DNA from 4 places in the Devosia sp. LjRoot3 genome. Region 1 is predicted to be linked to each of the others. Evidence: predicted binding sites of a transcription regulator. Region 1 holds the regulator's gene; each other region holds the start of a gene.
The links. Region 1 encodes LexA, which represses DNA repair genes until DNA is damaged. Its sites were predicted from a motif close to TGTTCNNNNTGTGTTCNG; they were not measured.
Positions count from the first base shown of each region.

Region 1 (2,198 bases):
GCGGCAACGCCCTCGTTTATGGAGCACGAGTGCCAGAAGCGGCTCCAGTTACTTCGGAAAAGCGCTCAGGTGTTCGTGCACAATGCGCCAGCCATTCTCGCTTTTGGCAAGAACCGTCGTGCCGCGACCTTTGCCTTCGGCGCGTTGACCGTCGATCGTAGCGTGCCAATGAAAGCGGTATGTACAGCTGGCGGCTTCCGCGCTTCTGGCGATCCAGACGAGGTCTTCCAGCCAATAGGTTTCGTTGGCGAGACGTCGCCAAGTACGCTCGAAGGCTTCGCGCACCGCCTCGTGGCCCTGGTAGGTGCCAGAACTGAACCAGAAGCTGGCTTTGGGGTCGATCAGGGGGATCAGCAGCGCAAAATCGTGCCGGTTGATCAGGTCGGCATAAGCCGCCATCACCGCTTCAGGTGTGGCGGCCACGCTAATCAATATTTCCGCAGGAGCCCAACGAGCCGGCCCTGCACCTTGACGCGGTCGGGCGGGAAGATGCGGGTTTCATAGGCAGGATTGGCAGCTTCAAGCGCCACGGTATTGCCCTTGCGGCGCAGGCGCTTAAGGGTAGCCTCCTCGTCATCGACGAGAGCGACGATGATCTCGCCGGTCGAGGCTGTGTCTTGCTTCTTTATGAGCACCGTGTCGCCGTCAAAAATGCCGGCTTCGATCATCGAGTCGCCGCGCACTTCGAGCGCATAGTGTTCGCCAGCGCCGAGCATTTCCGGGGGAACGGCGATGGTGTGGGAATGGCTCTGGATCGCCTCGATCGGCGTACCGGCGGCGATGCGGCCCATGACGGGGATCGAGATCGGGCGGGCATAGTCGTCGGTGCTGCGCGCGGGGGGCGAGGCGACCTTGCCCAGATTGCCCTCGATCACGGATGGCTCGAAGCGGGACTTGCGGCCGCCAAGCGAGGGGTTCATCGAATCGGGGAGCTTTACCACTTCCAGCGCGCGGGCCCGGTTGGGCAGGCGGCGGATGAAGCCGCGCTCTTCAAGCGCGGTGATCAGCCGGTGAATGCCGGATTTGGAGGCGAGATCGAGCGCGTCCTTCATTTCATCGAAGGACGGCGGAATGCCGCTTTCCTTCATGCGTTCATGAATGAACATGAGAAGTTCGTGTTGTTTGCGCGTCAGCATTGCCCGGCGACCCCAGAATCGGAACATAGACGGAACGACTATATGTGTTCCACCTATGTTCCGCAAGAGTCTTGGGGTTTTGGTGTTTTCCGGGCGCTAGAGCGCTGCCGCAATGTCCTTGGCCAACTGGGCCAGTTCGCCATCGTCGGCGCGGCCGGTGGCGTGGGCGCCAAGGGCAATGCCCTCATAGGCGGGAATGATGTGAAAATGCAGGTGGAAGACGGTCTGGCCGGCCGGGGCTTCGTTGAACTGGGCCAGACGCAGGCCGTCGGCCTTGGTGGCGGTCTGGACAGCCTTGGCGACGCGCTGCACCAGCGGGATGACTTCCGCGAGAGCCGCAGGATCGGCATCGAGAAGGTTACGCGAAGCGGCCCTGGGAATGACCAGCGTGTGGCCCCTCGACTGGGGGAAGATGTCCATCATCACCAACGCAGTCTCGTCTTCATAGACCTTGTGACAAGGCAGTTCGCCCTTGAGGATTTTGGCGAAGATATTGGTCGGATCGTAGCTCATTGGCCCCTCGGATTATTCGGCTGCGGCCAGCGTTTCGTCGCCGGCATTGTTGGCGTAGCGGAAGCGGAAGAAATTGAGGACGGCAAGGCCCGTCAATGTCACCGGAACATACTTGATACCGCGTGTGATGAAAAACAGCGCGATGTTGACGGCCGTTTCCGCTGACATCGCGCCCTTGCCCATGGCGGAGGTGAAGGACGAGGGGACGATGTGGCGGTAAATGAGATCGTCGGAACGATAATAGTGGCGAGCGCGGGCCGCAAAGGCGCGCTTGGAGCTGGAATAGTCCTTGAGTTCATCCAGGCCCATATCGCCATGAAATTCGACTTCGGAGCCCAGCGCCCAGACTTCGGGTGGCGCCAGGCGGCCTTTGCCGATGGCGGTGAAACGCTCGATGAGATCGCGGAAGGTGACGTAATTGGCGTTCCAGCAATCGTCGGTCTTGGCGCCGTGGGAGAGCACGAGGACATCGGCGCGCGCGAGCTTTTCTTCTAGTCCGGCATAGCTGCCCGCGGAAAAATCGACACCTGACTTTGCCACTTCGACAAT
Region 1 is NZ_CAXUPK020000001.1:1,353,355-1,355,552, forward strand. It holds gene ACSQ2A_RS06570 (YybH family protein) at 49-423, opposite strand; gene lexA (transcriptional repressor LexA) at 429-1,136, opposite strand; gene ACSQ2A_RS06580 (HIT family protein) at 1,233-1,649, opposite strand; gene ACSQ2A_RS06585 (hypothetical protein) at 1,662-2,198, opposite strand, start outside.

Region 2 (2,198 bases), 330 kb from region 1:
ACCGAGACGGCGAGCAGTGAGATCGTCTTTTCCTTGGGGTGGTCAGCGAGGGCCTGGCGGACCAGTTCTTCGGCAATTTCCGCGACGATCAGGGTGGCCGAGACGGGCGCATCGAGCGTCATGGCGCGGGTGACGGCCCGCATATCGGCAAAGCGCACGCGGACGGTGATGGTGCGACCGGAGAGGGATTTTGCACGCAGGCGCGAGGTGACGCGATCGGCAAGGTGCTGCAAGACGGGTTTGAATACCGCTTCGGTAGCCGGCTGACGGCCTAGGGCGGATTGGGCGCCGGCGGAGCGGGCGCGATGCTCCCTGACAATGGCGCGGGTGTCGCGGTTCCAGGCGAGGTCGGAGAGCTTTTCGCCAGCGGCGTCGCCGAGAAGGCCGCGGAGGGAGCGGCCGGGGGTGTTGGCAAGCTGGCCAATGGTGAGGATGCCTTCGGCCTTGAGCTTGCCTTCGGTGACAGGGCCGACGCCCCACATCAGGCCGACGGGTAGATCGTGGAGGAAGTCGAGTTCGGTGGCCGGATTGACGACGACCAGTCCATCGGGCTTGGCGACCTGGGAGGCGACCTTGGCGAGATGTTTTGTGCGGGCAACGCCGACCGAGATGGGCAGGCCAAGTTCGTCGCGGACGCGGCGGCGGACGGTTTCGGCGATTTCGCGCGGCGAGCCGAAGAGGTGGGTGCAGCCAGCGACATCGGCGAAGGCTTCGTCGATGGAGATGCGTTCGATCAGCGGGGTGTAGTCTTCAAGGACGGCGATGGCTGCGTCGCCCAGGCGCTGGTACTGGTCGAAATTGCCACGGACGAAGAGCAGATGCGGGCAGAGTTCGCGCGCGTTGCGTCCGGACATGCCACCGCGGACGCCGAAGGCCTTGGCTTCATAGGAGGCCGCGAGGACGACACCGCCGCCCACGGCCATGGCCTTGCCGCGCAGGTCCGGGTTTAGAAGCTGCTCGACCGAGGCGTAGAAGGAGTCGAGATCGGCGTGGAGGATCGTTGCTTCTGTCGACATGATGCCACCGGATGCCGGCTCTTCTTTGTTCGCTATTTGTTCACTTGCGAACTTTGGAGTCAAGCTCGCTGAGAAAAAGCGAAAAAGGTTGGAACCGATCCGGAGGCGGCGCGTTGTGTCTAAATCGGAAAGCGGTAGAAAATATCGAAGACCGATAAACGGCCCCGAAGGCGAAAGCCTCCGGGGCTTTTTGCTGTCAGGCGACAGCCTTTTCCACGTGGTGGCGGCCGATGGGTACGATCATCGGGGTGTCGGAAATGGGATCGACGACGATGCGTGAGGTCATGCCGAAGACTTCGCGGACGACCGCTTCGGTCATGACGTCCACGGGGCGGCCTTCGGTGACGATCTTGCCGGATTTCATCGCGACAATGTGGTCGGCGTAGCGGCAGGCGAGGTTTAGGTCGTGGAGGACCACGACGACGGTGCGGCCGCGCTCTTTCACCAGATCGGTAAGCAGATCAAGGACTTCGACCTGGTGGTTGATGTCAAGGAAGGTGGTCGGTTCGTCGAGGAGAAGGAGATCGGTCTGCTGGGCGAGGGCCATGGCGATCCAGACGCGCTGGCGCTGGCCGCCGGAGAGTTCGTCGACGGGACGGTCGGCCAATTCGCCCATATCGGTGGCGCCGAGGGCTTCGGCGACGGCGGCGTCGTCTTCCGGGGTCCAGCGACGGAACCAGCCTTGGTGCGGATAGCGGCCGCGGCCGACGAGGTCGGCGACGGTGATGGCGTCGGGGGCGATGGGGGATTGGGGGAGGACGCCGAGAAGGGTTGCGACTTCGCGGGTTGGCATCTGGTGGATGGGCTTGCCATCGAGATAGGCGGCGCCCTTTGTGGGCGTGAGCAGGCGCGCGAGGCCACGCAGCAGAGTGGACTTGCCGCAGGCATTGGCGCCGACGATGACGGTGAGCTTGCCGGCAGGGACGTTGAGGTTGAGATCGGAGACGATTTCGCGGTCGGCATAGCCGAGGTGCAGGCCGGCGGCCATGAGCTGGTGGTTTTGCGTCATGTTCGTCTCCTTCAATTCACCCGGCCGGAGCGGCCGGAGACGACGAGCAGCCAAAGCAGGAAGACTGCGCCGAAGCCGCCGGTGACGACACCGGTCGGCAATTGCATGTTTGGCAAGGCGTGTTGCGCCAGAAGGTCCGATACCAGCATGACCAGGGCGCCAACGAGGCCGGC
Region 2 is NZ_CAXUPK020000001.1:1,028,285-1,030,482, reverse strand. It holds gene dinB (DNA polymerase IV) at 1-1,016, opposite strand, end outside; gene ACSQ2A_RS04965 (ABC transporter ATP-binding protein) at 1,213-2,025, opposite strand; gene ACSQ2A_RS04960 (FecCD family ABC transporter permease) at 2,037-2,198, opposite strand, start outside.
Region 2: a site for LexA is predicted at 1,043-1,060, ahead of dinB (DNA polymerase IV). Genes of this name have one in related genera too.

Region 3 (2,198 bases), 560 kb from region 1:
TCTCGAATATCACGTCCAACCGCTCTCAACGAACCGCCTGGGCGAACCTCTGCATGACTTTCCGGCCATCACGGTCTCGGTCTGCAACCTGCGCCCGCACAGCACCGGCAGCGTGCACATCACGAGCACGGAAACAAAGATCCAGCCTGACATCCGCCCGAACTACCTCTCTGCCGACCACGACCGCCAGGTCGCCGTCCGCTCGGTGCAGCAGGCCCGCCGCATCATGACGGCCAGAGCGCTCCAGCGTTATCGCCCAGAAGAAATCCTGCCCGGTCCAAAGGTCGACAGTGAAGCCGACTTGCTCCACAGCATCGGCGATATTGCCACCACCATCTTCCACCCCGTCGGAACCTGCCGCATGGGCGTCGACGCCGAAGCCGTGGTCACCCCCGACCTGCGCCTCAATGGCTGCGAGGGCCTGCGCATCATCGACGCGTCCATCATGCCCCACATCGTCTCCGGCAATACCGCCAGCCCCGTCATCATGATCGCCGAGAAAGCTGCGGACTTGTTGAGAGCCGGTCGGTAGGTCCCGCCGCAGAGGCCTATAGCTGATCGTTGTCCTTGCCCTTGGTCTCTCCGACCATGCGGGCCAATTCTGCAAAAGATGCCGTGCCGGCCCCGTCGCCCATATTATTGGCCAGCCGCAACAGCCGAATGGGGAAAGCGATAGCGTCGCGATTGGCCGGCGAGAGATCTTCAACCACGCGGTCATCGCCGAGAACACCCTGTTCTGACCGGGCGAGGGATTTGTCGATCTCCTCGACGCTGGCGATCCCCTTGGCGACCAGCAGCTGGTTCAATCCGGCAATGGCCATGAGCAGGCCCTCGATTTGAAGGTTGGCAGTATTCATGACGGTCCTCCTATTTGCCGGGAAGAACGAGTGACGATCGATACCGTTGCTGTGCGAGACCGGACGACCGCACCAGCCGGGATCATCTGAGAGGCACCGGTCGCGATTGTGATGGGGCGGTGCCCGCGGAGTGCTTGCGAACAAAAGGAGAATGACTTCCCTTAGGAGCCAAATACCGGGGAACGATTCGTGCCTGCCGACACAACCTATCTCGATGCGCTCAACACCAATCAGCGTGCGGCCGTCGTGCACGGTGTCGGTGAACCGACCCCAAAGCCGCTTCTCGTCATCGCCGGTGCCGGTTCAGGCAAAACCAATACGCTTGCCCATCGCGTTGCTCATCTCATCGCCAATGGCGCCGATCCCCGGCGAATACTGCTCCTGACCTTCTCGCGCCGCGCCGCCAGCGAAATGGCGCGACGGGTCGAGAGGATTGCCGGCAAAATTCTCGGTATCAGTTCTGGGGCAGTGTCCGATGCGCTGACTTGGTCCGGCACCTTCCACGGCATCGGCGCGAGGCTCTTGCGCGAGCATGCCCACCAGATCGGTCTCGACCCTGCTTTCACGATCCATGACCGCGAAGACTCGGCTGACCTGATGAATCTGGTTCGCCACGAGCTGAAATTCAGTGAAGCGGCAACGCGCTTTCCAACCAAGGGCGCCTGCCTTGCGATCTATTCACGCGTGGTCAACGCGCAGGCCGATCTCGACGACGTGCTGAAGACGGTATTTCCCTGGTGTGCCATGTGGTCGAAGGAATTGCGCATTTTGTTCGGCGCCTATGTCGAGGCCAAGCAGCAGCAGAATGTGCTAGATTACGACGACCTGCTGCTCTACTGGGCCGGCATGATGGCCGAGCCCATGATCGCCCGGCAGGTTTCAGATCTGTTCGACCATATCCTCGTGGACGAGTATCAGGACACCAATCGGCTGCAGGCCTCGATCCTGCTTGCCATGCGGCCCGATGGACGAGGGATGACGGTTGTGGGCGATGATGCCCAGTCGATCTATTCCTTCCGCGCCGCGACCGTGCGCAACATCCTCGACTTTCCGGGCGCCTTCACGCCGGCCGCCGATATTGTCACGCTTGATCGAAACTATCGCTCCACCCAGCCGATCCTTGCCGCTGCCAATGCCGTCATCGAACAGGCTTCGGAACGCTTCACCAAGAACCTGTGGTCTGAACGGGTTTCCGATGCAAAGCCACTCCTCGTCACCGTGAAGGATGAGGCCGACCAGGTCGGCTATGTTGCCAAGTCCATTCTTGAGGCGCGGGAAGCCGGCACGCCGTTGAAACAGCAGGCTGTGCTGTTCCGCACATCGAGCCATTCGGGGCCGCTG
Region 3 is NZ_CAXUPK020000001.1:788,818-791,015, forward strand. It holds gene ACSQ2A_RS03830 (GMC family oxidoreductase) at 1-532, shown strand, start outside; gene ACSQ2A_RS03835 (hypothetical protein) at 549-857, opposite strand; gene ACSQ2A_RS03840 (ATP-dependent helicase) at 1,047-2,198, shown strand, end outside.
Region 3: a site for LexA is predicted at 994-1,011, ahead of ACSQ2A_RS03840 (ATP-dependent helicase). Genes of this name have one in related genera too.

Region 4 (2,198 bases), on a different contig from region 1:
GCGCGAGAGCGGCCGAGGCCTGGGCGCTGGAATAGCCGAGATTGGTGAGAGCCGAGACGGCGTCGGCGACATTGCTGCGGGCAACGCCCTCGCCCAAGGCCGTCTGCAGGCCCAGCGTGCCGGCGTCGATGCCGCCGATGGCCGGGACCTTGCCCTTAAGCTCGGTGACAATGCGCACGGCGAGTTTGGGGCCGACGCCATTGGCGCGGCCGACCATGGCCTTGTCCTGCAGCGCAATGGCGCTCGAGAGTTCAGCCGGCGAGAGCACAGAGAGAATGGCGAGTGCCACGCGGGCGCCGACGCCCTGCACGGTGGTCAGCAACAGGAACCAGGATTTTTCCGCTTCACTGGCAAAGCCGAAAAGGCGGATGAGATCTTCACGCAGGATCGTCTCGATGAAGACGACGGCGGCCTCGCCAACGCGCGGCAGCGATTGCAGCGTGCGGGTGGAACAATGCACCTCGTAGCAGACGCCGCCGCAATCAATAAGAACCCAGTCGTCACCAAAACTGTCGACCAGGCCCTTGAGCTTGCCGATCATAAAAGCGCTCCCATGCGACGTGCGGAAACCCGATGGTGGGCGTGGCAGATGGCCACGGCAAGAGCGTCCGAGGCGTCGGCACCCTTGAAATTGGCCGTCGGCAAGAGGGTCCGCACCATCAGTTCGACCTGCTTCTTTTCCGCGTGGCCAGTGCCGACCACGGATTTCTTGACGAGATTGGTGGCGTATTCGGCGACATAAAGGCCGTGCTGCGCCGGGGTGACGAGGGCAACACCGCGCGCCTGTCCCAGGATCAGCGCCGAACGGGCGCCGGCATTGACGAAGGTTTCTTCAACCGCCGCCTCCTCGGGATGATACTGGGCCAGCACTTCGGCAAGACCGGCAGCGAGCATGGCGAGGCGATCGGCCAGCATGCCATCGATCGGCGGGGTCACCGTTCCGGCCGCCACAAAGCTCAGGCGATTGTCGAGCGCATCGACAATGCCCCAGCCGCAGCGGCGCAGCCCCGGGTCGATGCCGATGATTCGAACGGTCTTGCTCATGGCGTTCCTTCTAGCAGTTTCCATGAACCTACCAAGACCAAAGTGAACAAAACAGAAACTTCAAGGCGCCAAGAACCTGTGATAGCTCAAAATTTACTCATTGGAGAAACGGGGAATTCAGAAACGGGGCCCTAGGGTCTTTTGAGACGCAGGGACACTGATTCACGATGACGGGGCTAGCAACGGCGCTACCGAAGCAGGCGTGGCTTTGGATTTTCCGCAAGACTTTTCTGATGATGGGGCTGTCGGTCGTTATCTCGGTGATAGCGACCGTCGTGTTCATGGCGACGTTTTCCGCCGGCGTGAACATGCCGGGCCTGCTCATCTCCATCGTCATGCCGATTTGTCTGGGCGGGCCGATGATTTTCACATTCGCCATCGGTACGGAACGCATGCGCTATGCCAATCAGCAATTGGCGCACCTGGCGACGCTTGATGGGCTGACCGGCCTCTTCAACCGCCGCGCCTTTGCATCCGCGGTCGAGAAATACTGCGTCGGGCCGCATCGCCGCGGCGTGCTGCTGGTGATCGATGCCGACCACTTCAAATCCGTTAATGACCGCTTCGGCCACGACCAGGGCGACGAGGCGCTGCGCGATATCGCCCATGCACTGAGCCTCACCATTCCGCTGCCCGGCCTTGTCGGGCGCCTGGGTGGAGAGGAATTCGGCATCTACCTACCGGACATGGATCTTGCCCGCGCCGAAAGCGTGGCGGACGACGTGCGCCGGGCCATTGCCGATATCGACTTCCGGCCCGAGGGCATTTCCTGCCCGCTTTCGGTCAGCATCGGGGGGGCGTCCCACGAAAAGCCCATTGCGTTCAGAGCCCTCTATCGCGAGGCCGACGAGCGTCTCTATAGCGCCAAGCAGAGGGGCCGCGACTGCGTCGCACTGCCCCAGGCGGCCTGACAGCCGCCTTCTTCCTCTTCCTGTTACCAATGCCGAGCCAGGGGGTTGCCAGCATGATGTCACCGCGCGCGGTCAATGGTCTGCAAAGCTGGTCCAGCGTTGCCCGCTGGACGCTGTTTGGCCCTCTGGCCTGCGTCGTCGTCGCGCTGGTCTACAATGCCGTGACCTTTGCCGATCTGGGTCCGGAAGCGCTGCACCGGGCCATGCTCTCGGCCATGGTTCTGCCGGTCCTGCTCGCAGTGC
Region 4 is NZ_CAXUPK020000002.1:254,807-257,004, reverse strand. It holds gene ruvA (Holliday junction branch migration protein RuvA) at 1-541, opposite strand, end outside; gene ruvC (crossover junction endodeoxyribonuclease RuvC) at 538-1,044, opposite strand; gene ACSQ2A_RS08335 (GGDEF domain-containing protein) at 1,212-1,955, shown strand; gene ACSQ2A_RS08330 (GGDEF domain-containing protein) at 2,009-2,198, shown strand, end outside.
Region 4: a site for LexA is predicted at 1,087-1,104, ahead of ruvC (crossover junction endodeoxyribonuclease RuvC). Genes of this name have one in related genera too.